DNA from 3 places in the Streptomyces flaveolus genome. Region 2 is predicted to be linked to each of the others. Evidence: predicted binding sites of a transcription regulator. Region 2 holds the regulator's gene; each other region holds the start of a gene.
What was found. Region 2 encodes HrcA, which represses chaperone genes, less so after heat shock. Its sites were predicted from a motif close to TTNGCACTCNGNNNNNCNGAGTGCNAA; they were not measured.
Positions count from the first base shown of each region.

Region 1 (10,328 bases), on a different contig from region 2:
GCCCGCGGCATCACCGCCCTCGACCGGGCGAACGCCCACGCCGCCGGCGCCCCGGGCCCGTACGCCCTCCAGGCCGCCATCGCCGCGTGCCACGCCCACGCGTACACCTACGAGGAGACCGACTGGGCGCGCATCGCCACGCTGTACGGCCTGCTCGCGGCCCGCGCCCCGTCCCCGGTCGTCGAACTCAACCGCGCGGTCGCCGTGTCGATGGCCGAGGGCCCGGCCCCGGCGCTCGCCCTCGTGGACGCCCTCGCCGCCGAGCCCGCGCTGCGCGGCTACCACCTGCTGCCCAGCGTCCGCGGCGACCTCCTGCTGCGTCTGGGCCGTACGGCCGAGGCCCGGGCGGAGTTCGAACGGGCCGCGTCCCTGGCCCGCAACGAACGCGAACGCGAACTGCTGACGCGCCGTGCGGGGGAGTGCGGCTGAGACGCGGTGGCCCGGCGGACCCGCCGCAGGCGCGGGCCCGGCACGGGGGCGTCCCCGCTCCGGCGGACCCGCGCTGATCAGGTGCCGTTCACGTCGCGCGGCCTGCTCCGCCGGAGGCCGTACGCACCGGATGCCCGATCAGCATCGTCGGCGCCCCCGCGACCCGGGTCAGGAACACCGTGGCGGCGTTCGGCCCCTGGGGTTTGACCTTGCGCCGCAGCTCTTCCGGCTCGACCGCCGAGCCGCGCTTCTTCACCGTCAGCGTGCCGACCCGACGCTCCCGCAGCAGCGCCTTCAGCTTCTTGACGTTGAACGGCATCCGGTCGGTGATCTCGTACGCCGTGGCGTACGGCGTCGGCACCAGCTCGTCCGCGGTGACGTAGGCGATGGTCGCGTCGAGCAGCCCGCCGCCGACCTGTTCGGCGACCTCGGCGACCAGATGGGCCCGGATGACGGCGCCGTCGGGCTCGTACAGGTACCGGCCGGGCGTGCGGACCTCCGGGTCGGGCAGGCCGGTGCCGAGCAGGGTGCGGGGCCCCGGCAGCAGCGTCGCCCGGACCGCCCCCGGCGCGGTGCCGAACCACAGCACCGCCTCCTTCACGTCCCCGCCGTCCGAGATCCACTCGGCCTCGGCGTCGTCCGGCACCGCCTCGTGCGGAATGCCGGGCGCCACCTTCAGCGCGGCGGCGCGGGACGCCCCACGGGCGGCCTCCACGGCCCAGGACAGCGGCGGCGAGTACGCCTCGGGGTCGAAGATCCGCCCGCCCGTCGCCCGGCCACCACCCCTCACCGACGTGCTTCGCGCGGCTCCTCCCGATCGCCCGCCGCGCCGCGCCGGGTCGGCGAACACGGCGTCGTACCCGGCCGTGTCCACCTCGGTGACGTCCGCCTCGCGGACCTCGATCAGTTCGCCCAGCCCCAGCGCCTCGGCGTTGGCGCGGGCCGCCCCGGCCGTCGCCGGGTCGCGGTCGACGGCCAGGACCCGGATGCCCGCGCGGGCCAGCGCGATCGCGTCGCCGCCGATCCCGCAGCACAGGTCGGCGACGGAGGTGATGCCCAGCTCCTTGAAGCGTCCTGCCCGGTACGCCGCCACGCTCGCCCGGGTCGACTGCTCGACGCCGTTCGGGGTGAAGAACATCTGCCCGGCGTCCTCGGCCCCGAACTTCGCCACCGCCCGCTGCCGCAGCCGCGCCTGACCGAGCGCCGCCGACACCAGGTCGGCCGGGTGGTCGCGGCGCAGCCGGGTGGCGACGGCCAACTCCCGCGCGGGGTCGGTGTCGCGGACCTCGTCGAGCAGGGCGCGGCCTTCGGGGGTGAGCAGGGAGAGGAGGGCATCGAGGTCGTTCACCGGCCCATTGTGGGCCAGTCGGTGGATGGTGCGCCTCCGGCGCGGTGTCGGGCGCGGGCGAAGGGCCCGGGGCTGCGAGGATCCGGCACCATGCGAGTAGTAGTACAAAATGACAAAAGCCGGGCACGCGGAGTGGTCCGGGCGGCCTCCAGGACGCCTTCGGGTGCCCGGGTGCGCGGCGGCCTCGCCGTGCTCCTCGCCGCCGCCCTCGCCTCCGCCTGCGCGCAGCACACCCCCGAGGTGCGGGGCGCCCCCGGCCAGCAGCCCGTCGAGGCGCCCCCGGCTCCCGCGCGCGACGGCCTCGCGCCCGAGCTGCGCGCGGCACAGGCCGCCCGGGTCGCCGCCGCCAAGCGCTGGAACCTGAAGGAGGTCCCGCTGACGGCCCCGCCGCCCCCGGTGAGGAAACCGGAGATCACGGCGCGCGAGGGCTTCGAGGTGCACGGGCAGGAGGACCTCCCGCCGGTCTTCACCACCGTCCCCACCGAGGAGAGGATCCTCTTCCTCACCATCGACGACGGCACCGAGAAGGACCCGGCGTTCCTGCGCATGATGAGCGAGCTGAAGATCCCGTACACGGTCTTCCTCACCGACGACGAGATCAAGGACGACTACGGCTACTTCGAGAAGATGCAGGCCCGCGGCGTCACCATCAACAGCCACACCCTGAGCCACCCGTACCTCCCGGGGCTCTCCTACGCGCAGCAGGAGCACGAGATCTGCGGCATGCAGGAGGTGATCGAGAAGCGCTACGGCAAGCGCCCCGCCCTCTTCCGCCCGCCCTTCGGCAACTACAACCGGGACACCCTGCGCGCCGCGAAGTCCTGCGGCATCAAGTACGCCCCGATCTGGAACGAGGAGGTCTACGTCGACCACTGGGAGTACCGCGAGGGGGACCAGGACCTCCACCCGGGCGACATCGTCCTCACCCACTTCCGGGGCCCCGAGGAGTGGGGCGGCACGATGACGGACCTGGCCCGCCGCTTCCTGGACCGGGTCACCGCCGAGGGATACGCGGTGGCCCGGCTGGAGGACTACCTGTGAGGCGGGGGCGGTTCCGGACGGCCGGGGCCGCCCTGGCCGCCGTACTGCTCACCGGCTGCGCCCAGTTCGCCGGCCCCGCCGGACACCCCACGGCCGGCCAGCCGGCCCGCGCGGGCGGGCGGGCCGCCCCCGCACCCCCGGTCCTGGACCACGTCCGCACCACCGACAGGGTCGTCTTCCTCACCTACGACGACGGCGCCGACCGGGACCCCCGCCTCACCGCCCTGATCCGCGAACGGCGGCTCCCGGTCACCCTGTTCCTGACCGACACCGTGGCCGGACCGGCTTACGGCCACTTCGCCCGGCTGCGCTCGGTCGGCGCGAGCCTGCAGAACCACACCCTCGACCACCGCTCCCTGCGCGGCCTGCCCTACGCGGGCCAGCGCGCCGAGATCTGCGGCCAGCAGGCCAAGCTCCACTCCCGCTTCGGCGTCCACCCGCGTCTCTTCCGCCCGCCCTACGGCCGGTACGACCCGACGACCCTGCGCGCCGCCGCCGACTGCGGCGTCACGGCCGTGGTCCTGTGGCGGGCCACGCTGACCCCCGACGGCCCCCTGACCTACACCCGCGGTGATCCCCGCCTGCACCCGGGCGACATCGTCTCGGTCACGGCCCCGGCCCGCACGGAGGAACTGCTCCAGCAGATCGAGGAACGGGACCTGCGGGTGGGCCGCCTGGAGGACTACCTCGGCCGATCCGGCCCGTCCGGCCGATCCGGCGCGGTCGGCTGATCCGGCCCGTCCGGCGTCTGAGGACGAGGCCGTCCAGGCCGAAGCGGGGGTCTGGGGGCGGCAGCCCCAGGACCGCCCACACCCACGCCGGGTGCGCCACAAGACCGGCGTTCGGCCGGGAAATTCCGCCGACGCGCCGCAGGCATTGGCACTCCGCTTGACCGAGTGCTAATCGCGGTCATAGTCTCAGGTCTGGCACTCCCCCCTGGAGAGTGCCAACAAAGCGACGGGCAGGTCCGGCACCCGCGACGACGGATCGACCTGGTCGCCACCTCAGACAGTTAACCCCGTGAGATCTCCGAAGGGGGAGGTCGGATCGTGACGACCGCCAGCTCCAAGGTTGCCATCAAGCCGCTCGAGGACCGCATTGTGGTCCAGCCGCTCGACGCCGAGCAGACCACGGCTTCGGGCCTGGTCATTCCGGACACCGCCAAGGAGAAGCCCCAGGAGGGCGTCGTCCTGGCCGTGGGCCCGGGCCGCTTCGAGGACGGCAACCGTCTTCCGCTCGACGTCACCGTCGGCGACGTCGTGCTCTACAGCAAGTACGGCGGCACCGAGGTGAAGTACAACGGCGAGGAGTACCTCGTCCTCTCGGCTCGCGACGTGCTCGCGATCGTCGAGAAGTAATTCACCGAAGCACCTTGCTTTCCAGCTGCGCCCCTGGCTCCCGCGACCATAAAAAGCCGGGCGTCGGGGGCGCAGTGCCGTATAACCCCAAGATTTCCGGAAGAGGGCTCACGCTCCCATGGCGAAGATCCTGAAGTTCGACGAGGACGCCCGTCGCGCCCTCGAGCGCGGCGTCAACAAGCTTGCCGACACGGTGAAGGTGACGATCGGCCCCAAGGGCCGCAACGTCGTCATCGACAAGAAGTTCGGCGCTCCGACCATCACCAACGACGGTGTCACGATCGCCCGCGAGGTCGAGATCGAGGACCCGTACGAGAACCTCGGCGCCCAGCTGGTGAAGGAGGTGGCGACCAAGACCAACGACATCGCGGGTGACGGCACCACCACCGCCACCGTCCTGGCCCAGGCCCTGGTCCGCGAGGGTCTGAAGAACGTCGCCGCGGGTGCCTCCCCGGCGCTGCTGAAGAAGGGCATCGACGCGGCCGTCAAGGCCGTCTCCGAGGACCTCCTCGCGACCGCCCGCCCGATCGACGAGAAGTCCGACATCGCCGCCGTGGCCGCGCTGTCCGCCCAGGACCAGCAGGTCGGCGAGCTCATCGCCGAGGCCATGGACAAGGTCGGCAAGGACGGTGTCATCACCGTCGAGGAGTCCAACACCTTCGGTCTGGAGCTGGACTTCACCGAGGGCATGGCCTTCGACAAGGGCTACCTGTCGCCGTACTTCGTGACGGACCAGGAGCGCATGGAGGCGGTTTTGGAGGACCCCTACATCCTCATCAACCAGGGCAAGATCTCCTCCATCGCGGACCTGCTGCCGCTGCTGGAGAAGGTCATCCAGGCGGGTGCCTCCAAGCCGCTGCTGATCATCGCCGAGGACCTCGAGGGCGAGGCGCTCTCCACCCTCGTCGTGAACAAGATCCGCGGCACCTTCAACGCCGTCGCGGTGAAGGCCCCGGGCTTCGGCGACCGCCGCAAGGCGATGCTCCAGGACATGGCCGTCCTCACCGGCGCCACCGTCATCTCCGAGGAGGTCGGCCTCAAGCTCGACCAGGTCGGCCTGGACGTGCTCGGCACCGCCCGCCGCATCACGGTCACCAAGGACGACACCACGATCGTCGACGGTGCCGGCAAGCGTGACGAGGTCGAGGGCCGCATCGCCCAGATCAAGGCCGAGATCGAGAACACGGACTCCGACTGGGACCGCGAGAAGCTCCAGGAGCGCCTCGCGAAGCTGGCCGGCGGCGTGTGCGTGATCAAGGTCGGCGCCGCCACCGAGGTGGAGCTGAAGGAGCGCAAGCACCGTCTGGAGGACGCCATCTCCGCGACCCGCGCCGCGGTCGAGGAGGGCATCGTCTCCGGTGGTGGCTCCGCCCTGGTCCACGCCGTCAAGGTCCTCGAGGGCAACCTCGGCAAGACCGGCGACGAGGCCACCGGTGTGTCGGTCGTCCGCAAGGCCGCCGTCGAGCCGCTGCGCTGGATCGCCGAGAACGCCGGCCTCGAGGGCTACGTCATCGTCTCCAAGGTGGCGGAGCTCGAGAAGGGCAACGGCTACAACGCCGCGACCGGCGAGTACGGCGACCTGGTCAAGGCCGGCGTCATCGACCCGGTCAAGGTCACCCGCTCCGCCCTGGAGAACGCCGCCTCCATCGCCTCCCTCCTCCTGACGACCGAGACCCTGGTCGTCGAGAAGAAGGAAGAGGAAGAGCCGGCCGCCGCGGGCCACGGCCACGGCCACGCCCACTGAGCGCTGCGCTGAGCTGAACGGTGCCCAGTCCCCTGCGGGGGGCTGGGCACCGTTTCGTCGGCGGCGGTGCCGGACACGCGTCTGCCCCGTCGGGTTCTGTGCCGGGTGCGGCGCCGTTGCGGCTGATCGCGCAGTTCCCCGCGCCCCTTCGGGCGCTTCGCTCCGCTACTGCGGCCCGTACTTCCGTCCCGTCCGGGACGAGATCCCGCCCAGCATCCCCCGCGGCACCAGCTTCGCCGCGCCCATCAGGGCCTTGTAGCGCGGGTCGGGGATCGACAGGGACTTGCCGCGGGAGAGGTCGGCGAGCGCCGCCGCGACCAGTTTGTCGGCGTCCAGCCACATCCAGTTCGGGATGTTGTCCGTGCCCATGCCGGCCCGCTCGTGGAACTCCGTGCGCACGAAGCCGGGGCACAGCGCCATCAGGCGCACGCCGCTGCCGGCCAGGTCCTTCGCCACGCCCTGCGTGAACTGCACGACCCACGCCTTGGACGCGCCGTAGGTGCCGCGCGGGACGAAGGCCGCGACCGAGGCCACGTTGACGACGCCGCCGCGGCCCCGCGCCCGCATCGCCTCCGTGGCCGCCGCGGTCAGCCGCAGCACCGCCTCGCAGTGCACCTTGAGCATCGTCAGCTCGTCGGCCATGGAGACCTCGAGGAAACGGCCCTTGTTGCCGAAGCCGGCGTTGTTGATCAGCAGGTCGACGGCGTTCCTGCGGTCGTCCAGCCGGGCGGCCACCGCCTCGATGCCCGCGTCCGTCGCCAGGTCGGCCGTCAGTACCTCGGCCTCGATGCCGTGCCGGTCGTGCAGTTCCGTCGCCTGCTCGCGCAGCCGCTTGGTGTCGCGGGCCACCAGCACCAGGTCGTGCCCGTCGGCCGCCAGCCGTCGCGCGAACGCGGCGCCGATGCCCGCCGTCGATCCCGTAATCAATGCCGTTGTCATGGCGCAAGGTTATGGGTCCGGACCGCGCAGGTCCGTTTCGCTCACCAGGACTGCGGTTCGTGAAGGACGAGTGAAGGCAGTCCTGGTGAGGCCCGGTCAGGCCCGCTGCGCGGCCAGGTACTTCCGCGCCGCCGCCAGAGCCTCCGAGTGCAGGGCGTCGCCGGCCGCGAGCAGCCGGGGCAGCAGCTCCCGCTCCGTCGTCACCGCACGGAACTGGAGCGCCACCGTCACCTCGTGGGCGGGGCGGTGCACGATCGCCACCGGGTCGCCCGCCCGTATCTCACCGGGCTCGATCACCCGCAGGTACGCACCCGGCGCTCCCTTGGCCGTGAAGCGCTTCACCCACCGTTCCTCACCCAGATGGCCCTGGAAGGTCCGGCAGGGGATGCGGCCGCTGGTGACCTCCAGGAGCAGATCGGGGCCGACGCGCCAGCGCTCGCCGATCAGAGCGCCGGAGACGTCCACGCCCGCCGTGGTGAGGTTCTCGCCGAACACGCCGTGCGGCAGCGGGCGGCCCAGCTCGCGCTCCCAGTCGTCCATGTCCTCGCGCGCCACGGCGTAGACGGCCTGGTCCACGCCTCCGTGATGGCGGGTGTCGCACACCGCGTCCCCGGCGAGCCCGCTCGCGCCGGTCCCCTTCGGCCCGGGCGCCGTCACCCGGACGGGCCCGTCGGCCGGCTGCTTGTCGATGCCGGTGACGCCGTCGGGCTGGTCGGTGTACGGCACGGCCTTCGGACGGCCCAGGTTGACTGACAGAAGCTTCATGACGGCACGGTAGGACAGCCCGTTCAAAGCGTCGACGCATTATTCGGCGTTCGGTCAAAGGGTCGCTTATCCTCGGCGGTGTGATCGAGGCCCGTCATCTCCGCGTGCTGCGCGCCGTGGCATCCACCGGTTCCTTCTCCGCCGCGGGGCGGGAGCTGGGCTGCACCCAGCCCGCCGTCAGCCAGCAGATGAAGGCCCTGGAGGCCTCCGTCGGCACGCCCCTGCTCGTCCGCACCGGCCGCGAGATGCGCCTGACCCAGGCCGGTGAGGCGCTGGTGCGGCACGCCGCCGGGATCCTCGCCGGGCTGACCGCGGCCGAGGAGGAGGTCGCCGCCATCGCGGGTCTGCGGGCCGGGCGGGTCCGCCTCGTCTCCTTCCCGAGCGGCAGCTCCACCCTCGTCCCCACGGCCCTGGCCGCACTGCGCGCCGCCCACCCCGGCACCCGGGTCTTCCTGGAGGAGGCCGAGCCGCCCAGGTCGGTGGAGCTGCTGCGCGAGGGAGACTGCGACGTGGCGCTCGCCTTCCGCTACGAGGGCGCTGCGGGTGTCGAGGAGTGGGACGACCTGGTCGTACGGCCGTTGCTGACCGACCGCCTCGTGGCCCTGGTGCCCGAACGGCACCGGCTCGCGCGCACCGGGGCCGACGGCAGCGTGGCCATCGGGGAGCTGGCCCGGGAGCCGTGGATCGCCGGCTGCCCGCGCTGCCGCGGTCAGCTCGTCGAGGTCTGCGAGGGCGCCGGCTTCACTCCCCGTATCGACTTCGCGACCGACGACTACCCGGCGGTGGTGGGCCTCGTCGGGGCCGGTCTCGGGGTGGCCGTCCTGCCGCAGCTCGCCGTCGAGTCGGTACGGCCCCGGGGCGTGCGCACGGTGGCGCTGGAGCCCGAGGTGCGGCGGGAGATCGTCGCGCTGACGCTGCCCGACCTGGCGCAGGTCCCCGCGGTGACGGCGACGCTGGACGAGCTGGCACGGGCCGCCTCCGGCCAGAACGCCCTGCACTGAGCGGCGCCCCGGCAGGAGCACGGCGCCCAGGGGATCACGACGCCGAAAAGAGAGGGCACGCGTGTGCGTGCCCTGGTCATCGTCGGTTGTCGGCGCGTTCTCGAAAAAACGTTCCTTCAGTGGTGTGCGGCGGCGTCTCCGCCGACCGACGCCGATGCCGGCGCGGATGCCGCCACCAGGCGGTTGCGCGCCCGTCCCATGAGTTCCTCGCGCTCGTCCTCGGTCAGTCCGCCCCACACGCCGTACGGCTCGCGCACCGCCAGTGCGTGCGCCGCGCACTCCGCGCGGACCGGGCACCTCATACAGACCTCCTTGGCCGAGTTCTCGCGAGCGCTCCGGGCCGCACCGCGTTCGCCCTCCGGATGGAAGAAGAGCGAGCTGTCCACCCCGCGGCAGGCAGCAAGGAGCTGCCAGTCCCACAGGTCCGCGTTCGGTCCGGGAAGGCGGGAGAAATCTGCCATTGCGTGACCCCTTGTAGCCGATCTGGGTGGATCCGGTGTCCACGACCGTACAACTACGATCTAAGGAGATGAAAATATGACTCATTACGAATCTAGCCGCAGACACCAGCTAAGTGGGAGAAAAACGGCTAAATGGGGCACTGCTTGTGATGAAAGAGCGTGGGTCGGCCGCGCATGTCTGCACCGTGAACGCCCCCTCACGTAGAGTGCCGAAGACGACACACAGCCCCGTAACTCTTTCGAGTGACCGTCGTTGAGAGTGCGGAGGCGGTTGAAGGAACAGGTGCTCGGGCGGGCGTCCGGGACGGTCGACCGCACAGGTGAGATTTCGTACCAGCCTGGAGGCTCAACGTGACGCGCATCAGCTGCGGAGGACGGCCATGACTTCCGTCCTCGTCTGCGACGACTCCCCGCTTGCCCGAGAGGCGCTCCGCCGCGCGGTCGCGACCGTGCCCGGCGTCGAGCGCGTGACGACGGCGGCCAACGGCGAGGAAGTCCTCCGCCGCTGGGGCGCCGACCGCTCGGACCTGATTCTGATGGACGTGCGCATGCCCGGCCTGGGCGGCGTCGAGACCGTGCGGCGCCTGCTGTCCGCCGACCCCGGTGCGCGCATCATCATGCTCACCGTCGCCGAGGACCTGGACGGCGTGGCCCTGGCGGTCGCCGCCGGTGCCCGTGGGTATCTGCACAAGGACGCCTCGCGCGCCGAGCTGCGCGCCACCGTCACGCAGGCCCTCGCCGACCCGACCTGGCGGCTCGCCCCGCGCCGGCTGCGCTCGGCCGAGATGGGCGCCGCCCCCACGCTCACCGCGCGGGAGATCCAGGTCCTGGAGGGCATGAGCCACGGCCGGTCCAACGCGGAGATCGGACGCGAGCTGTTCCTTTCCGAGGACACCGTCAAGACGCACGCCCGGCGGCTCTTCAAGAAGCTCGGCGCCTCGGACCGGGCACACGCGGTGGCGCTCGGTTTCCGCTGGGGCCTCGTCCGATAGGGCACCCCCGTGTCGTGGAGGCCCACAGGGCCCGACGGGGGCGCCCGGTTCCCCGCTTACCGCGAGGTGGGCGGGGGTGACAAGCCGACCCGCCGGGTGCCCGCTGCTCGTTTCGCCGCGGATGACGCATCCTTGAGGTGTGGAGTTCCTCGGGGACGAGTCGGTCGAGCGGAAGGGGAGGGCGCAGGGGATGAGTTCCGGCGCACCTGCTCATAACGCTTCGGTGCACAACAACGGGCACGGAGCCACG
Region 1 covers NZ_JBIWKU010000003.1:671,336-681,663, reverse strand. Annotated here, with positions in the region: gene ACIRG6_RS12595 (RNA polymerase sigma factor) at 1-429, shown strand, start outside; gene ACIRG6_RS12590 (THUMP-like domain-containing protein) at 518-1,777, opposite strand; gene ACIRG6_RS12585 (polysaccharide deacetylase family protein) at 1,868-2,818, shown strand; gene ACIRG6_RS12580 (polysaccharide deacetylase family protein) at 2,815-3,549, shown strand; gene groES (co-chaperone GroES) at 3,868-4,176, shown strand; gene groL (chaperonin GroEL) at 4,295-5,920, shown strand; gene ACIRG6_RS12565 (SDR family NAD(P)-dependent oxidoreductase) at 6,086-6,859, opposite strand; gene ACIRG6_RS12560 (MOSC domain-containing protein) at 6,956-7,624, opposite strand; gene ACIRG6_RS12555 (LysR family transcriptional regulator) at 7,705-8,625, shown strand; gene ACIRG6_RS12550 (WhiB family transcriptional regulator) at 8,742-9,086, opposite strand; gene ACIRG6_RS12545 (response regulator transcription factor) at 9,467-10,078, shown strand.
Region 1: a site for HrcA is predicted at 3,695-3,721, ahead of groES (co-chaperone GroES). Genes of this name have one in related genera too.

Region 2 (10,328 bases):
GCGACGACGGGCAGGCTCACCGTCTCCCGGATCTGGGCGACCAGCGACAGCAGCCCGATCCCGGCGCCGCCGGTCTCCAGGTGGTCGCGGTGGGTGCCCTGGTGTCCGCCGGCCTCGACGCCCTGCGCGATCACCGCGTCGGCGCCGGCCTGCTCGACGGCCCGGGCCTCGTCGGCGGTGGTCGCCGTGACGAGGGTGAACGTGCCGACGCGGTGGAGCGAGTCGACGACCTCGCGGCTCGGCACGCCGAAGTGGAACGACACCACGGGCACCGGGTTGTCCAGCAGCACCGCGAGCTTGGTGTCGTAGCCGTCGTCCCGGCCGCAGTCGGGGTCGCCGAGCTCGGTCTCGTACCAGGCTGCCTCGCCGGCCAGCTGATGGGCGTAGACGCCGACGGCCGAGGGGTCGGCCGTCTCCGGCTGCGGCATGAAGAGGTTGACGCCGAACGGGCGGGCGGTCAGCCCCCGCACCTGCTTGATCTCCTGGTACATCCCGTCCGCGGTCTTGTACCCGGCGGCCAGGAATCCCAGCCCTCCCGCCTCGCAGACCGCGGCGGCGAGCTGCGGCACGGAGACGCCGCCCGCCATGGGCGCCTGCACGATCGGGTAGGGGAAGAGATCGGTCAGTGCGGAGGACATGAGCGAATGTTGCCACGTCCCCCGCACAAGTCCGAATCCGGGCTTCCGTCGGCATACGCCAGGAGCACCAGCACCCCGAGGCCCTGCCGACGGCCCATGTCAGCGCCCGTCGAACGCGTCGGTCAACGCCCGTTGAACGCGTCCTTCAGCCGCGAGAACAGACCCTGCTGACCCGGCTGGAACTGGCCCTGGGGCCGTTCCTCGCCGCGCAGCTTGGCCAGCTCGCGCAGGACGCGTTCCTGCTCGGGGTCGAGCTTGGTCGGGGTGGTGACCTCGACGTGGACGATGAGGTCGCCCCGGCCGCCGCCGCGCAGATGGGTGACGCCGCGCCCGTGCAGCGGGATCGACTGGCCGGACTGGGTGCCCGGGCGGATGTCGACCTCCTCCATGCCGTCGAGGGTCTCCAGCGGCACCTTCGTGCCGAGGGCCGCCGCCGTCATCGGGATGGTGACCGTGCAGTGCAGGTCGTCGCCGCGGCGCTGGAAGGTCGAGTGCGGCAGCTCGTGGATCTCGACGTACAGGTCGCCGGCGGGGCCGCCGCCGGGGCCGACCTCGCCCTCGCCCGCGAGCTGGATCCGCGTGCCGTTGTCCACACCGGCCGGGATCTTCACGGTCAGGGTGCGCCGGGAGCGGACCCGGCCGTCGCCCGCGCACTCGGGGCACGGGGTCGGGACGACGGTGCCGAAGCCCTGGCACTGGGGGCAGGGCCGGGAGGTCATGACCTGGCCCAGGAAGGACCGGGTGACCTGCGACACCTCACCGCGGCCGCGGCACATGTCACACGTCTGGGCCGTGGTGCCGGGGGCCGCGCCCTCGCCGTTGCAGGTGTTGCAGACGACCGCCGTGTCGACCTGGATGTCCTTGGTCGTACCGAACGCGGCCTCGTCCAGCTCGACCTCGATACGGATCATCGCGTCCTGGCCCCGGCGCGTGCGCGAGCGCGGACCGCGCTGCGACGCCGTACCGAAGAACGCGTCCATGATGTCCGAGAAGTTCCCGAAGCCACCCGCGCCGAAGCCGCCCGCGCCGCCGCCGGCGGCCTGCGAGAGCGGGTCGCCGCCGAGGTCGTAGACCTGCTTCTTCTGCGGGTCCGACAGCACCTCGTAGGCGGCGTTGATCTCCTTGAACCGCTCCTGGGTCTTCGGATCGGGGTTGACGTCCGGGTGCAGCTCGCGGGCGAGCCTCCGGAACGCCTTCTTGATCTCGTCCTGGGACGCGTCGCGGCGTACGCCGAGTACGGCGTAGTAGTCCGTGGCCACCTACGACTCCGCCAGGATCTGTCCGACGTACCGTGCCACTGCGCGTACCGCTCCCATCGTTCCCGGGTAGTCCATGCGGGTCGGTCCGACCACGCCGAGCTTGGCAACCGCCTCGCCGCCCGAACCGTAGCCCACCGACACGACGGACGTGGAGTTGAGTCCTTCGTGGGCGTTCTCATGACCGATACGGACGGTCACGCCCGGATCCTTCGCCTCGCCGAGCAGCTTGAGGAGCACGACCTGCTCCTCGAGGGCCTCCAGGACGGGCCGGATCATGAGGGGGAAGTCGTGCCCGAAGCGGGTGAGATTGGCGGTGCCGCCGATCATCAGCCGCTCCTCGTTCTCCTCGACCAGTGTCTCCAGCAGAGTGGAGAGCACGGTGGAGACCGTACCGCGGTCCTCGGCCTCGAAGGCCTCCGGCAGATCCTCGACCAGGCTCGGGACGTCCGAGAACCGGCGCCCCGCGACCCGGCTGTTGAGCCGCGCGCGCAGATCCGCGAGGGACGCCTCGCCGAAGGGCGCCGGGCAGTCGACCATGCGCTGCTCGACCCGCCCGGTGTCCGTGATCAGCACGAGCATCAGGCGCGCGGGCGCCAGGGAGAGCAACTCCACGTGCCGCACGGTCGAGCGGGTCAGCGAGGGGTACTGCACGACGGCGACCTGCCGGGTCAGCTGCGCGAGCAGCCGCACCGTGCGGGCCACCACGTCGTCGAGGTCGACGGCGCCCTCCAGGAAGTTCTGGATGGCACGCCGCTCGGGCGCGGTCATCGGCTTGACGCCGGCCAGCTTGTCGACGAAGAGCCGGTAGCCCTTGTCGGTCGGGATCCGCCCGGCGCTGGTGTGCGGCTGGGCGATGAAGCCCTCGTCCTCCAGGGCCGCCATGTCGTTGCGCACGGTGGCCGGGGAGACGCCGAGGTTGTGCCGCTCGGTGAGGGCCTTGGAGCCGACGGGCTCCTCGGTGCCGACGTAGTCCTGGACGATCGCGCGCAGCACCTTCAGCCTGCGTTCACTGAGCATCGCGCACACCTCCAGAAGCCGTCCGCCCGGTGTTCTCCCTGGCACTCTGCGTGTGCGAGTGCCAGACTTCCCCGGCCCAGTGTACGGCCGCCGGGTACGCCCCCGGCAAGGCCGGGGCGCCACCGTCGTGCCCGGGAGCCGTCCCGGCGCTAGCGTCGCCGGTGTGACGGTGACTTGGGAAGACCTGGGATGGGAGCGGCTGGCGGCCGGGGTGGGGCGGTGCCGCCTGCCGGTGTGGGACTGCACGGCGGGGCTGGTCGTCGGCGCGGACACGGCGCTGTTGGTCGACGCCGGGTCGAGCCTCGGTGAAGGGGCGCGGTTGCGCGTGGCGGCGCAGGAACTGGCCGGGCACCGTGTGACGCATCTCGCGCTGACCCACCCGCACTTCGACCACGTCCTCGGCGCCCCGGCGTTCGCGGGCGCGGAGGTGTTCGGGGCGGTGGGCACGGCCGCGCTGCTGGCGAGCGGCCGGGAGGCGCTGCGGGCGGACGCGGTGGCCCACGGCCTGGACGTCCGGCTCGCGGAGGAGGCCGTGGACGCCCTCGTCGCGGTGCGCCACGAGGTGTGCGGCGAGTGGACGCTCGACCTGGGCGGCGGCCGGCAGGTGCTGCTGGCCAACGTGGGCCCGGGGCACACCGGCCACGACCTCGCGGTACTGGTGCCGGGCGACCCGGAGACCGTGTTCTGCGGGGACCTGGTCGAGGAGTCGGGCGAGCCGCAGGCCGGCCCCGACGCCGTGCCGTCCCACTGGCCGGCCGCCCTCGACCGGCTGCTCGACCTGGGAGGCGAGGACGCGCTGTACGTTCCCGGCCACGGCGCGGTGGTGGACGCGGCGTTCGTCCGGGCCCAACGGGACGCGCTGGCCGCCCGCTTCGGCGTGTCGCGCTGATCACGGCCGGCGTATTCCTCGTATCGTCGGCAGAATGCGCCAGTACTCCGCCGATCTGACCCCGCCGTGGAAGAAGCCGCAGCCGGTGCCCGAGGTACCGGCCGACCCCGGTCTGGTGGTCGAGGAGCCCGGCACCGGCTTCTGCGGCGCGGTGATCCGCTGCGAGGCGGGCACGGTGACGCTGGAGGACCGCTTCGGCAAGCACCGGGTGTTCCCGATGGAGCCGCGCGGTTTCCTGCTGGAGGGGCGGGTGGTGACCCTGGTGAAGCCCGCCGCGGGACCGGCGCGTCCCACCCGCACGGCATCCGGCTCCGTGGCCGTCCCGGGCGCACGCGCGCGCGTGGCCCGCGCCGGGCGCATCTACGTCGAGGGGCGGCACGACGCCGAGCTGGTCGAGAAGGTGTGGGGCGACGACCTGCGCATCGAGGGCGTGGTCGTGGAGTACCTGGAGGGCGTCGACGACCTGCCCTCCATCGTCGCCGACTTCGCGCCGGGCGCGGACGCGCGGCTGGGTGTCCTGGTGGACCACCTGGTGCCGGGGTCGAAGGAGTGGCGGATCGCGGAGGCGGTGACGAGCGAGCACGCGCTGGTCGTGGGTCACCCGTACATCGACATCTGGGAGGCGGTGAAGCCGTCGTCCGTGGGGATCGCCGGCTGGCCGCGGGTGCCGCGCGGCCAGGACTGGAAGACAGGGGTGTGCCGGGCGCTCGGCTGGCCGGAGAACACGGGCGCCGCCTGGCAGCACATCCTGGGCCGGGTGCGGTCGTACAAGGACCTGCAGCCGGAGCTGCTGGGCCGGGTGGAGGAACTGATCGACTTCGTGACGACGTGAGCCTCGTCCTCGAATGCCGGAGGGGCTGATCTCAGCCCGTCCGGCGTTGGAGAACGAGGCCGCCCAGGCCGAAGCGGGGGGGCTGGGGGGCGCAGCCCCCGGAGGCCGGGAACGGGAAGGGGCGGCGGCGGCGAGAAAAAGGCCTGGTCAGTCCACCAGGTCCCGCACGACCGCATCCGCCAGCAACCGCCCGCGCAGCGTGAGCACGGCCCGCCCCTCCCCGTACGGCCCCTCCTGGAGCAACCCGTCCGACAGGGCCCGGCGAGACGCGGCGAGACCCTCCTCACGAAGGAGCGACAACGGCACCCCCTCCCGGAGCCGCAACTCCAGCAGAACACGCTCCACCCGCCGGTCCTCGTCCGTCAGCACCTCCCGCCCCGCTCCCGGCGACTTCCCCGCCGCCAGCGCCCCCGCGTACGCCCCCGGATGCTTCACGTTCCACCACCGCACCCCGCCCACGTGCGAGTGCGCCCCCGGACCGGCCCCCCACCAGTCGGCCCCCCGCCAGTACAGCTCGTTGTGCAGGCACCGCCCCGCGTCGGAGGTGGCCCAGTTCGACACCTCGTACCAGTCGAAGCCCGCCGCGGACAGCGTCTCCTCGGCGATCAGGTACCGGTCGGCGTGCACGTCGTCGTCGGTCATCGGGACCTCGCCGCGCCGGATGCGCCGGGCGAGCTGCGTGCCCTCCTCCACGATCAGCGCGTACGCGGAGACGTGGTCGGGTCCGGCGCCGAGCGCCGCGTCCAGCGAGGCCCGCCAGTCGTCGTCGGACTCCCCCGGCGTGCCGTAGATCAGGTCGAGGTTGACGTGCTCGAAGCCGGCCGCGCGGGCCTCGGCGACGCACGCCTCGGGGCGGCCCGGGGTGTGGGTGCGGTCCAGCACCTTCAGGACGTGCTGCCGCGCGCTCTGCATGCCGAAGGAGATCCGGTTGAAGCCGCCCTCGCGGAGGGTGGCGAGGTACGCCGGGTCGACCGACTCCGGATTGGCCTCGGTCGTCACCTCCGCGTCCGCCGCGAGGCCGAACTCGTCGCGGATCGCGTGCAGCATGCGTACCAGGTCACCGGCGGCCAGCAGGGTGGGTGTACCGCCGCCGACGAAGACCGTGCGGACCTCGCGGGGGTCGTCGCCGAGCACCTTGCGGGCGAGGCGGACCTCGTCGACGAGTGTCTCGGCGTAGTTGTCGCGGGAGGCGAGGACGCCGCCGGTGCCGCGCAGCTCGGTCGCGGTGTAGGTGTTGAAGTCGCAGTAGCCGCAGCGGGTCGCGCAGTACGGGACGTGCAGGTAGAAGCCGAGGGGGCGGTCGGCGGCCCCGGTGAGCGCGGACGCGGGCAGGGCACCGTCGGCGGGGACGGGCTCGCCGTCGGGGAGTGCGGAGGGCATGCGTTCCATTGTCCCGTACCGCCGCGGTTACTCCGCCTGGAGCACCAGCAGGGCGAGGTCGTCCTCCGGGGGACGGGCCCCGAACTCGTGCACCAGCCGCCGGATGCGCTCGGCGACCAGCCCGGCGTCCAGCCCCGCGCACCCGGCGAGTGCCGCCGCGAGCCCGTCGCCGTCGTCGAACTGGCGGGAGCCGCTGCGCCGCTCGGTGACGCCGTCCGTGACGCACAGCAGGGTCTCGCCGGACCGCAGCTCGAAGGTCTCGCTGGTGTACGTCGCGTCCTCCAGGACGCCGAGGAGGGTCCCCGGCTCGGCGACCGTGCGGACGGCGCCGTCGGGAGAGAGCAGCAGCGGCAGCGGGTGTCCGGCGGAGGCGAGGGTGCAGCGGACGACGCCGTCGCCGACCGGGACGAGTTCGCCGTAGAGCAGGGACAGGAAGCGGGTCTGCGGTCCGTCGCCCGGGGCAACCGGACGGCCGCCGACGGCGACCAGGGCGCGGGCGGCGGCGTCCGCGGCCTCGATGGCGTCGTCGAGGAGCAACTGGTTGAGGCGGTCGAGGACGTCGGGGACGCCGTACCCCTCGCGGGCCAGCAGCCGCAGCCAGGGCCGGGCGAGCCCGATGACGACGGCGGCCTCGGGGCCCTTGCCCTGGACGTCGCCGACGGTGAAGCACCAGCGGCCGTCACCGGCCGGGAAGAGGTCGTAGAAGTCGCCGCTGGGGCCGCCCTTGTCACACGGTTCGTAGACGAGGGCGCTGCGCACTCCCGGGATCTCGGCGACGGCGCCGGGCAGCAGGCCGCGCTGGAGGACGGCGCTGATGGTGGCCTGGCGGGCGTACTGGCGGGCGGCGCCGATGGCGAGCGCCACCCGGCGGCTGAGGTCCTCGACCAGGCCGCTGATCTCGTCGGGGAAGCGGGGGGTGCCGGCCCGCCCGATGACCAGGGTGCCCAGCGGCCGGCCGCCGGCGACCAGGCGGTAGGCGAGCGCGGCGCCGTGCGCGCCGTGCGGACCGAGGGCGTCGCCCGGCCAGGGATGCGCGACGGGACCGGAACGCCACGGGTCGCGGGAGCGGGGCGGGTCCTTCTCCAGGGCGAGCCACAGGTCGTCGACGTGGCTCTCGCTGCTGTGCCAGACGCGGGCCAGCCGCGCTCCCACGGCCGCCCCGGTGTCGTCGCCCCAGCCTCCCCGGCCCAGGGACTCGTCGTCGAGCCACACGGCGCACCAGTCGGCGAGGCGCGGCACGATCAGCTGGCCGGTGAGGGAGGCGACCAGGTCCTCATCGAGCTGTCCGGCCAGCAGGTCGGAGGCCTCGGCGAGGAAGGACAGGGCGCCGCGGCCCAGCCACTCCCGGTCGTGGACACCGCGCCGTCCGGGTTCTGCCGTGCCGTCTCCCCAGTCGGGCCACTGCGGGCGGTCCGGCCCGTCCACGCCGTCCGGCCCGTCCGCCGCGCACTCGGTGCCCGCCGGGCCGGCGCAGCCGTCCGGGGACTCGGTGCTCCGCGCGCCCCGCTCCCCGGTGTACGCCTCGATCCGTTCGGCGGCCTCGTCGCCCGCCGCGGTCAGGCGCGCCCACACGGTCTTGGTGCCCGGCCGGTAGGTGATGCCCCAGGCCTCCGAGAGCGCGGCGACGAGCCGCAGACCGCGCCCGTACTCGGGGGTCTCGTCCGGCGTCTCGCGGTCGCCGCCCCTCGGCGCACGGGTGGGGTGGTGGTCGGTGGCCTCGACGACGAGCGTGCCCGTCTCCTCCAGCCGGAGGCCCACCTCGACGTCGGTCCCGGCGTGCACGACGGCGTTGGTGACCAGCTCGCTGACGACCACCAGCGCGTCGGCGGCGAGGTGGCCGGTCAGCTGCTGCGCCCCGGGCAGGCCGAGCGCGGCCCAGTCGGCGAGCGTGGCCCGCACCATCGCACGGGCCGCGCCCGCCGCGAGGGAGCTGCCGAGCAGGGTCATGTGCGCCCGCGCGCACTCCCGGGCGGACACCTCGGCGGAGGGCGCGGACGCCCCGCTGACACAGGAGACGGTCTCCCGTTGCGTCGGAATGGCCCCCATGGACGGCTCCCCGGGCAGTTCGTGCGAATACTTCGCAGTCGTTGCCGACAGAGTGACAGACCGGCCCCGCCCGGATGCGTGGAGTTACCGAAGTGGGCCGCCATGGGTGAGAACCGTGCTAGGCGAACGCTCGAACACGGCCGGAAGACGGACATGTTCGAGCGTCGGCCGTACGCACCGCGCCGTCCGGGCGCTACGCCTCGCGCGAGCCCTCGTACATCTCCTCGATCAGGTGCTTGTACTCGCGCTCCACCACCGGCCGCTTCAGCTTCAGGCTCGGGGTGATCTCGCCGTGCTCCACGTCGAGGTCGCGGGGCAGCAGGCGGAACTTCTTGATGGTCTGCCAGCGCTGGAGACCCTCGTTGAGCTGCTTGACGTAGCCGTCGACCATCTCGACCGTCTCCGGTGCCGCGACGATGTCGGCGTACGGCTTGCCGTCCAGGCCGTTCTCCTTCGCCCACTCCGTGATCGCGGCCTCGTCGAGGGCGATGAGCGCCGTGCAGAAGTTCCGGTCGGCGCCGTGGACCAGGATGTTGGAGACGTACGGGCAGACCGCCTTGAACTGTCCCTCGACCTCGGCGGGCGCGATGTACTTGCCGCCCGACGTCTTGATCAGGTCCTTCTTGCGGTCGGTGATGCGCAGGTAGCCGTCGGGCGAGAGCTCGCCGATGTCGCCGGTGTGGAACCAGCCGTCGGACTCCAGCACCTCGGCGGTCTTCTCGGGCAGCTTGTGGTAGCCCTCCATGATGCCGGGGCCGCGCAGCAGGATCTCGCCGTCGTCGGCGATGCGCACCTCGGTGCCGGGCAGCGGCTTGCCGACCGTGCCGGTGCGGTAGGCCTCGCCGGGGTTCACGAAGGAGGCCGCGGAGGACTCGGTGAGGCCGTAGCCCTCCAGGATGTGGATGCCGGCGCCGGCGAAGAAGTAGCCGATCTCGGGCGCGAGGGCGGCCGAGCCGGACACGCAGGCCCGCAGCCGGCCGCCGAAGGCCTCGCGGATCTTGGCGTAGACGAGGGTGTCGGCGACCTTGTGCCTGGAGGCGAGGCCGAAGGGGGCGCTCGCGGTGCCGGTGCGCTTGAAGTTGTCCTGGGTGACCTTGGCGTACTCGCGGGCGACGCCGGCGGCCCACTGGAAGATCTTGTACTTGGCCCCGCCGCCCGCGCGGGCTTTGGCGGCGACGCCGTTGTAGACCTTCTCGAAGATGCGCGGGACGGCCGCCATGTAGGTCGGCTGGACGACCGGCAGATTCTCGATGATCTTGTCGACGCGGCCGTCGACGGCGGTGACGTGACCGACCTCGATCTGGCCGGAGGTGAGCACCTTGCCGAAGACGTGCGCGAGCGGCAGCCACAGGTACTGCACGTCGTCCTCGGTGACCAGGCCGGTCGCCGCGATCGCCTTCGCCATGTACGACCAGTTGTCGTGCGGGAGGCGGACGCCCTTCGGCTTGCCGGTGGTGCCGGAGGTGTAGATGAGGGTGGCGAGCTGGTCCTTGGTGAGCGCGCCGACCCGCTCCTTGACCAGCTCCGGGTCCTTCTCCAGGCGGGCCGCGCCCCGGCGCTCCAGCTCTTCGAGGGTGAGGACCCAGTCCTCGGTGGTGTCGGCGCCCGCCGCGTCGATCACCACCACGTGGGTGAGATCGGGCAGCTCGGCCCGCTTCTCCCTGGCCTTGGCGAGCTGGGCGGCGTCCTCCGCGATCAGCACCCGGCTCTCGGAGTCGGACAGGATGTACGCCGACTCCTCCGCGTTGGTCTGCGGGTAGACCGTGGTCGTCGCGGCGCCGGCGCACATGATGCCGAGGTCGGCGAGGATCCACTCCAGCCGGGTGGAGGAGGCCAGCGCCACGCGCTGCTCGGACTGCACGCCGAGCTCGATCAGTCCGGCCGCGATCGCGTAGACCCGCTCGGCGGCCTGTGCCCAGGTGAGCGACTTCCAGTCGTCCGGGCCCTCGCCGGAGACCGGTGGGACCGGGTAGCGGTACGCCTCGGCGTCCGGCGTGGCCGCCACACGCTCCAGGAAGAGTCCCGCCACGGAGGGCGGACGGTTCTCGATCAGTGTCTGTGTGTCGCTCACGACATCCTCCGGGCCCGCGACGGTGCGGCTGGCTCAGGTGCGGCTGGTTTCACTCTCGGGCGGTGTTCGGGCTGGTGCTCGCACGACCGTTCCCGGCCGTTGTTTAACTCGCGAGTAACTATGGGGCAGGCATCAGAGTAAAGGGCGACCGGCCCGCGCGTAAGACTCCGCGCCCTGTCACTTCACACAAAGGCCG
Region 2 covers NZ_JBIWKU010000001.1:629,571-639,898, forward strand. Annotated here, with positions in the region: gene ACIRG6_RS02860 (nitronate monooxygenase) at 1-638, opposite strand, end outside; gene dnaJ (molecular chaperone DnaJ) at 761-1,897, opposite strand; gene hrcA (heat-inducible transcriptional repressor HrcA) at 1,898-2,914, opposite strand; gene ACIRG6_RS02875 (MBL fold metallo-hydrolase) at 3,078-3,803, shown strand; gene ACIRG6_RS02880 (DUF3097 domain-containing protein) at 3,838-4,635, shown strand; gene hemW (radical SAM family heme chaperone HemW) at 4,783-6,015, opposite strand; gene ACIRG6_RS02890 (SpoIIE family protein phosphatase) at 6,043-8,061, opposite strand; gene ACIRG6_RS02895 (AMP-dependent synthetase/ligase) at 8,255-10,132, opposite strand.

Region 3 (10,328 bases), on a different contig from region 2:
GCGGTGAACTCGTCGGCATCGAGGGCAATTACGACGACGTGAACCGCTTCTGCTCCGAGCTGATCGGCGACCCGGCCGGCGAGGGCTGGGGCTTCGTCAACGTCAACCTGCGGCCGTACTACGCCGAGGGCTCCAAGACCCTCGCGTACGAGATCTGCGAACAGCTCGGCTGGCAGCTGCCCGACCAGCTCGTCGTCCCGATCGCGTCCGGCTCCCAGCTCACGAAGATCGACAAGGGTCTGCAGGAGCTGATCAAGCTCGGGCTGGTCGAGGACAAGCCCTACAAGATCTTCGGCGCGCAGGCCGAGGGCTGCTCGCCGGTGTCCACCGCCTACAAGGCCGGGCACGACGTCGTCCGCCCCCAGAAGCCGAACACCATCGCCAAGTCCCTCGCGATCGGCAACCCGGCCGACGGCCCCTACGTCCTCGACATCGCCCGCCGCACCGGCGGCGCGGTGGAGGACGTGAACGACGAGCAGGTCGTCGACGCGATCAAGCTGCTCGCCCGCACGGAGGGCATCTTCGCCGAGACCGCCGGCGGTGTGACGGTCGGCGTCACGAAGAAGCTGATCGAGAACGGCGTCCTGGACCCGTCCCTCACGACGGTCGTCCTCAACACGGGCGACGGCCTCAAGACCCTCGACGCGGTGGCCGGCACCGGCCTGACCGCGACGATCCGCCCCAACCTGGACTCCTTCCGAGAGGCTGGCCTCGCATGAGCGTGACCGTTCGCATCCCCACCATCCTGCGCACCTACACCGGCGGGAAGGCCGAGGTCGCCGCCGAGGGCGCGACCCTCTCCGAGGTCATCACGGACCTGGAGAAGAACCACACCGGCATCGCCGCCCGCGTCCTGGACGACCAGGGCAAGCTGCGCCGCTTCGTCAACGTCTACGTCAACGACGACGACGTCCGCTTCGAGCAGGGCCTGGAGACGGCGACGCCGGACGGTGCCGGCGTGTCCATCATCCCGGCGGTCGCCGGCGGCTGATCCGCCCGCCCGGTCGCCTCCGGTGACCGTGTTACGCAGAGTTCATGGAATTGCCCCCTCCGTCAGAGAAGCGGAGGGGGCAATTCCATGTGATTGAGCGCGGTAGAGTTGGGGAACGCGCTCCCGATCACCGAGACGGTGCTCCGGAATTCCCGCCGCAGGCCCGACAAGATGTAGCCAAAGTGTGGGCGTATTTCGCGGCTTTTGTTCGCTTTGTGTAGCCCGACTTGACCCGAATTCAGGCGAATTCTCGCCACATTCCGGACCGGCTACGTCCAGATTTCTCGTCCGATTGACCTGTTGCAGACGGCAGTTGGACAGATACATTCAGCCGCGGTCGACGCGTTCCGGCGCACGCCCCCACCCATTGGGGGGTGAGGTCTGACCCGGATCCGCGAAGTGCGGATCTGTGCAAGGGCCAGTAATAGGGGAGTTAGGCATGGCTCAGGGCACCGTCAAGTGGTTCAACGCGGAGAAGGGGTACGGCTTCATCGCGGTCGACGGTGGTGCGGATGTTTTCGTCCACTACAGCGCGATTCAGATGGACGGCTACCGCACCCTCGAAGAAGGCCAGCGGGTCGAGTTCGAGATCTCGCAGGGTCAGAAGGGCCCGCAGGCCGACATGGTTCGCCTCAGCGCCTGAGACGTGCGGCCGGCGCAAGCCAACGGTCTTCTCCGAAGGGCCCGTACCCCCTGGGGTACGGGCCCTTCGGCCTGCCCGGGACCGGGGCCCGCCGGTGTTCGCGGGCGGCTGAGCGACCGGCTCGATCCCCGAGAGGCGCTTGCACTCGACAGGGGCGAGTGCTAATCATTGGCGTTAGCACTCTGAAGGTGAGAGTGACAACGAAGGACCGGGTCGGTGAGGCCCGCAGGCCGGGTGGGGAAGGAACCCACGAGGCCGGCGAGCCGTCCGTCGCGGGCGCGGGCGCGGTCCGAAGGAATCACCCCCAGTCCTGGAGGGACCACTTCACATGGCCAAGATCATCGCGTTCGACGAGGAGGCGCGGCGCGGCCTCGAGCGCGGCATGAACCAGCTCGCGGACGCCGTCAAGGTGACGCTCGGCCCCAAGGGCCGCAACGTCGTCCTCGAGAAGAAGTGGGGCGCGCCCACGATCACCAACGACGGTGTCTCCATCGCCAAGGAGATCGAGCTCGAGGACCCGTACGAGAAGATCGGCGCCGAGCTGGTCAAGGAAGTCGCCAAGAAGACGGACGACGTCGCCGGTGACGGTACGACCACCGCGACCGTTCTCGCCCAGGCCCTGGTGCGCGAGGGTCTGCGCAACGTGGCCGCCGGTGCCAACCCGATGGCGCTGAAGCGCGGTATCGAGAAGGCCGTCGAGGCCGTCTCCGCCGCCCTGCTCGAGCAGGCCAAGGACGTCGAGACCAAGGAGCAGATCGCCTCCACGGCCTCCATCTCCGCCGCCGACACCCAGATCGGCGAGCTCATCGCCGAGGCCATGGACAAGGTCGGCAAGGAAGGCGTCATCACCGTCGAGGAGTCCCAGACCTTCGGTCTGGAGCTGGAGCTCACCGAGGGTATGCGCTTCGACAAGGGCTACATCTCGGCGTACTTCGCCACCGACATGGAGCGTATGGAGGCGTCGCTCGACGACCCGTACATCCTCATCGCCAACTCCAAGATCGGCAACGTCAAGGACCTGCTGCCGCTCCTGGAGAAGGTCATGCAGTCGGGCAAGCCGCTGCTGATCATCGCCGAGGACGTCGAGGGCGAGGCCCTGTCGACCCTGGTCGTCAACAAGATCCGCGGCACCTTCAAGTCCGTCGCCGTCAAGGCCCCGGGCTTCGGCGACCGCCGCAAGGCCATGCTCGGCGACATCGCCATCCTCACGGGCGGCGAGGTCATCTCCGAGGAGGTCGGTCTCAAGCTGGAGAACGCCTCGCTCGACCTGCTGGGCAAGGCGCGCAAGGTCGTCATCACCAAGGACGAGACCACGATCGTGGACGGCGCCGGCTCCGCCGAGCAGGTCCAGGGCCGGGTCAACCAGATCCGCGCCGAGATCGAGAACAGCGACTCGGATTACGACCGCGAGAAGCTCCAGGAGCGCCTGGCGAAGCTGGCCGGCGGCGTGGCCGTCATCAAGGCCGGTGCCGCCACCGAGGTCGAGCTCAAGGAGCGCAAGCACCGCATCGAGGACGCCGTCCGCAACGCGAAGGCGGCCGTCGAGGAGGGCATCGTCGCCGGTGGTGGCGTGGCCCTGCTCCAGGCCTCCCAGGTCTTCGAGAAGCTGGAGCTGACGGGTGACGAGGCGACCGGCGCCAACGCCGTGAAGCTCGCCCTGGAGGCCCCGCTGAAGCAGATCGCCGTCAACGGTGGTCTCGAGGGCGGTGTCGTCGTGGAGAAGGTCCGCAACCTGACCGTCGGCCACGGCCTGAACGCCGCGACCGGCGAGTACGTCGACATGATCGCCGAGGGCATCATCGACCCGGCGAAGGTGACCCGTTCCGCGCTGCAGAACGCCGCCTCCATCGCCGCGCTGTTCCTCACCACCGAGGCCGTCATCGCCGACAAGCCGGAGAAGGCCGCCGCGGCCGCTCCGGGCGGCATGCCGGGCGGTGACATGGACTTCTGATCGACCGGTTCCGGTTGATCGACCGTCCTTCACGTACCGAGGGCGGCACTCCTGGCCAAGGCCGGGGGTGCCGCCCTCGGGCGCGTCGCGGCCCGCGGGGGCCGCGGGCGGGTGTGAGCCGGGTCACGGATGGCGGACGGCCGGAATGACGGTGGCGGGCATGCCGGTTGCACGGGTGCAGGCATCCATGCGCATGCACATACTGACCGGTACCTCCTGAGGAGTTCCCCCGTGACCGTCACCGCCTCCGAAGCCGCCTCGCGCGCCGCGCAGATCCTCGCCCGCCCGGCCGTCATCAACGGCCTGACCGTGCCGAACCGCATCGCGATGGCGCCGATGACCCGCATGTTCTCCCCGGGCGGCATCCCCGGCGAGGACGTCGTCTCGTACTACGCGCGCCGCGCCGCCGCCGGTGTCGGCCTGATCGTCACCGAGGGGACGTACGTCGGGCACGACTCCGCCGGGCAGAGCGACCGCGTGCCGCGCTTCCACGGTGACGAGCAGCTCGCCGGATGGGCGAAGGTCGCCGACGCCGTGCACGCGGCGGGCGGCACGATCGTGCCGCAGCTGTGGCACATCGGCATGGTGCGCAAGCAGGGCGACCAGCCGTTCCCCGACGCCCCCGCCGTCGGCCCCTCGGGCCTGCGCATCGGCGAGGACGAGGTCACCGGCAAGGTCATGACCCAGCGCGACCTGGACGACGTCATCGGCGCCTTCGCCGAGGCCGCCGCCGCCGCCGAGCGCATCGGCTTCGACGGCGTGGAGATCCACGGCGCCCACGGCTACCTCCTCGACCAGTTCCTGTGGGCCGGCACCAACCGCCGCACCGACGCCTACGGCGGCGACCCCGTGGCCCGCACCAGGTTCGCCGCGGAGATCGTGGCCGCCGTGCGGGAGACGGTCTCGGCCGAGTTCCCCGTGATCTTCCGCTACTCCCAGTGGAAGCAGGACGCCTACGACGCCCGCCTCGCCGAGACCCCCGAGGAGCTGGAGGCGATCCTCGCCCCGCTCGCCTCGGCCGGCGTCGACGCCTTCCACGCCTCCACCCGCCGCTACTGGCGTCCCGAGTTCGACGACTCCGACCTCAACCTCGCCGGCTGGACCAAGAAGCTCACCGGCAAGACCGCCATCACCGTCGGCTCCGTCGGCCTCGACGGCGAGTTCGGCAAGGCGTTCCAGGGCGAGGGCGCCGGGCTCGGCAGCCTCGACGACCTCCTGGACCGCATGGAGCGCGACGAGTTCGACCTCGTCGCCGTCGGCCGCGCCCTGCTCCAGGACCCGCAGTGGGCCCGGAAGGTCCTGGACGGCCGCTTCGACGAGCTGACGCCGTTCGACGCGGCGGCGCTGAAGTCCCTGAGCTGAACCCCGGGCCGCTCCCGTCGCGCACCGCGGCATAGGGTCCGTGGGATCACCAACTACTGCCGCACGTACGGCCGGCGGCGACCAGTCAGGGAGTGATCGATGACGAACCCCGAGGCCCAGGAGTCCGTGGTGCGCACCGCCACCGGTGCGGTGCGGGGACGGCGGGAGGACGCTCTCACCGTCTTCCGCGGCATCCCGTTCGCCGAGCCGCCGGTGGGGGATGCCCGGTTCGCCGCACCGCGCCCGGCCCGGCCCTGGGACGGCATACGCGACGCGTTCGCGTTCGGGCCGCCGCCCCCGCAGGACCTGGGACTCGTGGGACAGGCCGGCGCACCGGGCGCACCGGGCGCGCCGGAGGGCGACGACTGGCTGACGGTCAACGTCTGGACGCCCGAGCCGGACCCGGCCGCCCACCGTCCCGTGATGGTGTGGATCTACGGCGGCGCCTACAAGCTCGGCCACGCCGGCAGCCCCGGCTACGATGCCCGCCGCCTGGCCGAGGACGGCGACCTCGTCGTCGTCACCTTCAACTACCGCGTCGGCATGGAGGGCTTCGCCCACATCGAGGGGGCGCCCGCCAACCGGGGCCTGCTCGACCAGGTCGCCGCGCTGGAGTGGGTGCGGGACAACATCGCCGCGTTCGGCGGCGACCCGGACCAGGTCACCGTCTTCGGCGAGTCGGCGGGCGCCGGTTCCCTCGCCGCGCTGCTGGCCATGCCGCGCGCGGCCGGGCTGTTCCGCCGGGCCATCGCCCAGAGCGTGCCGGGCACCTTCTTCTCCGACGCGCTCGCCCGGGACGTCGCCGGCGCGCTCGCCGCCGAGGCGGGCCTGCGGCCGACCGTCGCCGACCTGTCGGCGGTGGCGCCGGACCGGCTGGTCGCGGCCGGACAGACGCTGGCCGCCAAGATGCTCCAGCACGTGGACCGCTGGGGCCGGGCCGCGCCCACGGTCACCCCCTACTCGCCGGTCGTGGACGGCGAGGTCCTGCCGGTCACGCCGTGGCAGGCGCTGGCGTCCGGGGCCTCCCGGGACATCGACCTGATCGTCGGGCACAACCGCGACGAGTTCCGCCTGTTCAGCTCCATGGCCGGGACCTCGGACCGGATCACCGACGAGCGCGCCGCCTCGGCCCTGCGGATGTTCGCCCCCGGCCCCGACGGCGAGCGGAGCTACCGCGCCGCCTTCCCCGACGCGTCCCCCGGCGAGCTGTACGAACGCGTCCAGACCGACTGGCTGTTCGCCATGCCGTCGCTGCGCCTGGCCGAGGCCCACCTCGCGGGCGGCGGCCGGTCGTACGTCTACGAGCTGACCTGGCCGGCCCCGGGCAACGGCGGGGCCCTCGGCGCCTGCCACGCGCTGGACCTCCCGCTGCTGTTCGGCACCTTCGACGCCGACATGGGCGTGCTGCTGTTCGCCGGTGCGGAACCGTCCCCGGAGGCGCTGGCCCTCTCCGCCCGCTTCCGTGCCTCCTGGACGGCGTTCGCCCGCACCGGCGACCCCGGCTGGCCCGCGTACGACACCGGTCGGCGCCTGGTGCAGGTCCTGGACGCCGAGCCGGCCGTCGTGCCGTACCCGGAGGAGACCTCGCGGCGGCTGTGGGAGGGCCACGAGTTCGCCGCGCTGCCCCTGCTGGGCGCGGGGGTGTGAGGGTCCGCGGCGCGCTGCTGGGCCTGTTCCTGGTGCCCGTGGCCGTCGGCGCGTACTTCCTGTGCCGGGCGGCGACCGCGGACGGCACCCCGCGCTGCGACGGCATCATCGTGGAGTACGGCGACGCCGAGCGGTCCGGCCCCATGAAGCCGGGGGAGACGTGCGACCTCTACGACTTCACGGACGGCCGCTCGGCCGGCACCCGGACGTACGACCAGCAGAGGAAGGCCCAGGAGGAGCGGGCGGCGGACGACCGCCTGACCGGTGGTCTCTGGGCCGCCCACGGTCTGGCGGGCCTCATCGTCGTCGTCTCGGGCCTCGGGGTGACCCGCTCGGCCGCCGGCCGGGGCGGCGACCGATGAGTTTTCGCGAGCGCCGGGGTCGAAGAGGGAGAAGGCACCGCGTTACAGCGGGATCATGAGCCACCGGAACCACGAGCCAACCCAGGAGACCCCAGATGCGCACCCTGATCAGCACCGCCTTCGTCTCGCTCGACGGAGTCGTGGAGGCGCCCGGCGGCGAGCCCGGTTACCGGAACGCGGGCTGGACCTTCAAGGACCTGGAGTTCCTCCCCGAGGCGTACGAGATCAAGGGACGGGAGCAGAAGGAGGCCGGCGCGATGCTGCTCGGCCGGGTCAGCTACGAGGCGTTCAGCGCGGTCTGGCCGGACATGGAGGACTTCGCCGACTACAAGGTGATGCCGAAGTACGTCGTCTCCACCACCCTCACCGACGGCGACCTGGTGTCCGGCTGGGGCGAGACCGCGATCCTGCGCTCGCTCGACGAGGTCGCCGCGCTGAAGGAGACGGAGGGCGGCCCGATCATCCTGCACGGCAGCGCCACCCTCAACCGGGCACTCTCGGACGCCGGCCTCATCGACCGCTACCACCTGCTGGTCTTCCCGCTGCTCCTCGGAGCGGGCAAGCGGCTGTTCAGCGACACGGACAAGGACACCCAGAAGCTGAGGCTCGTCGAGCACGAGGCGTACGCCAACGGCATCCAGAAGAACGTCTTCGACGTCGTCCGCTGACGCCGCGGCGGTGCCGCCTCAGCCCATCGGCTCGATGTCCACCCGCACCGGCGTCCCCCACACCCGCAGCACCTCGTAGTCCGTGAACTCGTGCACCAGCCGGTACGCCATCGCCGCGCGCGGGGCGCGCAACTGGGCGGCGATGTACAGCTCGGCCTCGCGGCGGTCCCGGCGCGGGGTGCCGCACAGCTGCCACGCCTGGCCGGTCCACAGCTCCGGCAGCCAGCGCTGCTGGGGCTGCGGCCGGTCGCCGCGCATCCCGTAGCGGGACGGGGCCGGCTCGGCGGGCCGGGCCGGGAGGGGGCCGCCGCCGTACTCGGCGCGGCGGGCCGCGCGGCGGCGGGTCTCGCACAGGAGGCACAGGTCGGGGGCCGCCTCGTCGACCGGTCCGTTCGGATGCTCGGGGCAGCGGGTGCTGGGGGCCGTCGTGGTGACGCTCTCCTCCAGCCGGTCCAGCGCGCGCTTCAGGTCGGCGCGGATCTCGTGCACCTTGGCGTCGGGCGTGTCGGCGGTCAGGGCCTCGCCGTGCTCACCGAGGAGACGCAGGGCGCGGCCCAGGGCGGTCAGCTGGGCGTGGTTCATGCTCCTCAGGGTCGCACACGGCACCGACGGTCCCGCCCGCCTCCGCCGCGCGCAGGCTGTCGCCGAGGCCGAAGAAGTACGTCGCCGCGAACCCGACCACGTACCCGGTGAGCAGCCCGCCGCCGTACACGCCCGCCGTCGCCGCCCACCCTCCGGAACCCGCGAGCAGCGGGAACAGCGCCCAGCCCGACGGACCGATCGCCGTCGCCCCCACGTCGGTGCCGAGCATCGCGAACAGGCCGACGAACGCGCCGCCCGCCGCCCCGCCCACACAGGCGGTGAGGAAGGGGCGGCCGAGGGGGAGCGAGACGCCGTAGATCAGCGGTTCGCCCACGCCCAGCAGCCCGGCGGGGAGCGCCGACCTGATCGTCGTGCGCAGGGACGTGTCGTGGCGCAGCCGGACGTAGACCGCCGCCGCCGCGCCGACCTGGCCCGCGCCCGCCATGGCCAGGACGGGCAGCAGCACGGTGTTGCCCTGCTGCTCGATGAGCGTGGTGTGGATGGGGATGAGCGCCTGGTGCAGGCCCAGCATCACCAGGGGGAGGAAGAGGCCGCCGAGGACGAGGCCGGCCAGGGCGCCCGTCGTCGCCAGGAGCCGGTCCGCCGCCGTGCCGACGGCCGTCGCTACCTCGCCGGCCGCGTACATGAGGACGTACAGCGTGACCAGGCCGGAGAGCAGCACCGTCAGGGCCGGGGTGAGCAGCACGTCCAGCGTGCCGGGGAGGCGGGCGCGGCACCACTTCTCGACGTACGTGCCGAGCAGTGCCGCCGCCAGCGCGCCGAGGACGCCGCCCTGGCCGGGGGCGAGCGCGACGCCGAACGCGGTCACCTTCGCCACGCCGGGGTAGACGACGACGGCGGCGGTCGCGCCGCCCAGGACGGGCGTCCCGCCGAACTCCTTCGCGGTGTTGTGGCCGACGAACACCGCGATCAGCGCCATGAAGGCGGAGGAGACGGCGGCCAGGGCGGGGGTGAGGCCGGGCAGCCACCCCAGGTTGGTGAGCAGACCGGCGACGCCCGCGACGATGCCGCAGCCGATCAGGGCCGGGATGAGGGGGACGAAGACGTTCGCGACCCGCCGCAGCGCCGACTTCAGCGGCGTCGCGTTGCGCTGCTTCTGCCGGGCCTTCAGCTCGGCCCCGCGCCGGGCGAGGCCGTCCGCCGTGCCGCCCCCGGCCGCGCGTCGGGTGGGCTCGTCCGCCGTGCCGCCCCCGGCCGCCAGGAGGGCCTCGAACGCCTCCGTCACGCGCCCGACCACCCCCGGGCCCAGCACCACCTGGTACGACCCGTCGTCCTCCACCACCCCGAGCACACCGGGCAGGGCCCGCAGCGCCGCGTCGTCCACCCGGGACCGGTCGGCCAGGCCCAGGCGGAGGCGGGTCATGCAGTGGGCGACGGAGGTGACGTTCGCGGGGCCGCCGACCAGGGGGAGCAGCGCGGCGGCCGTGGCATGGGGATCCTTGTGCACCTGCCGAGCGTGCGCTCAGCCCTGCGCCGCCGCCAGCGCGGCACGCAGATGACCGTCGGAGTCCTCCAGAAGGCGGGCGGCCGTCGGGCCGTCGACATCGGCCAGCAGGGTCAGGATGGCGTGCTTGACCTCGCCGTCGGTGGCGGCCAGGGCGCGCTCGATCTCCGCGTCCCCGGCGCCGGTGGCGAGCGCGACGATACGGCGGGAGCGGGCGCGCAGCTTCTCGTTGGAGGCGCGGACGTCGACCATCAGGTTCCCGTAGGTCTTGCCGAGCCGGATCATCGTGATCGTCGACAGCATGTTGAGGACCAGCTTCTGCGCCGTACCGGCCTTCAGCCGGGTGGAGCCGGTGATCAGCTCGGGTCCGGTGACGACCTCGATGCCGTGCTCGGCGGCGGCGGCCAGCGCACTGCCCGCGTTGCAGGCCAGGCCGACGGTGAGCGCACCGAGCGCGCGGGCGTGCTCGACGGCACCGATCGCGTACGGGGTGCGGCCGGAGGCGGACACGCCGACCACCGTGTCGTCGGCGGTGAGGGCGAGGGCGTCGAGGTCGGCGCGGGCCAGCTCGGCGGAGTCCTCGGCGCCCTCGACGGAGGTGACCATGGCCTGCGGGCCGCCCGCGATCAGGCCGACGACCTGCCCCGGCTCGGTGTT
Region 3 covers NZ_JBIWKU010000006.1:390,466-400,793, reverse strand. Annotated here, with positions in the region: gene thrC (threonine synthase) at 1-719, shown strand, start outside; gene ACIRG6_RS20860 (MoaD/ThiS family protein) at 716-991, shown strand; gene ACIRG6_RS20855 (cold-shock protein) at 1,431-1,634, shown strand; gene groL (chaperonin GroEL) at 1,963-3,585, shown strand; gene ACIRG6_RS20845 (NADH:flavin oxidoreductase) at 3,817-4,947, shown strand; gene ACIRG6_RS20840 (carboxylesterase/lipase family protein) at 5,047-6,594, shown strand; gene ACIRG6_RS20835 (hypothetical protein) at 6,591-6,956, shown strand; gene ACIRG6_RS20830 (dihydrofolate reductase family protein) at 7,052-7,624, shown strand; gene ACIRG6_RS20825 (hypothetical protein) at 7,643-8,206, opposite strand; gene ACIRG6_RS20820 (PTS transporter subunit EIIC) at 8,154-9,674, opposite strand; gene murQ (N-acetylmuramic acid 6-phosphate etherase) at 9,690-10,328, opposite strand, start outside.
Region 3: a site for HrcA is predicted at 1,809-1,835, ahead of groL (chaperonin GroEL). Genes of this name have one in related genera too.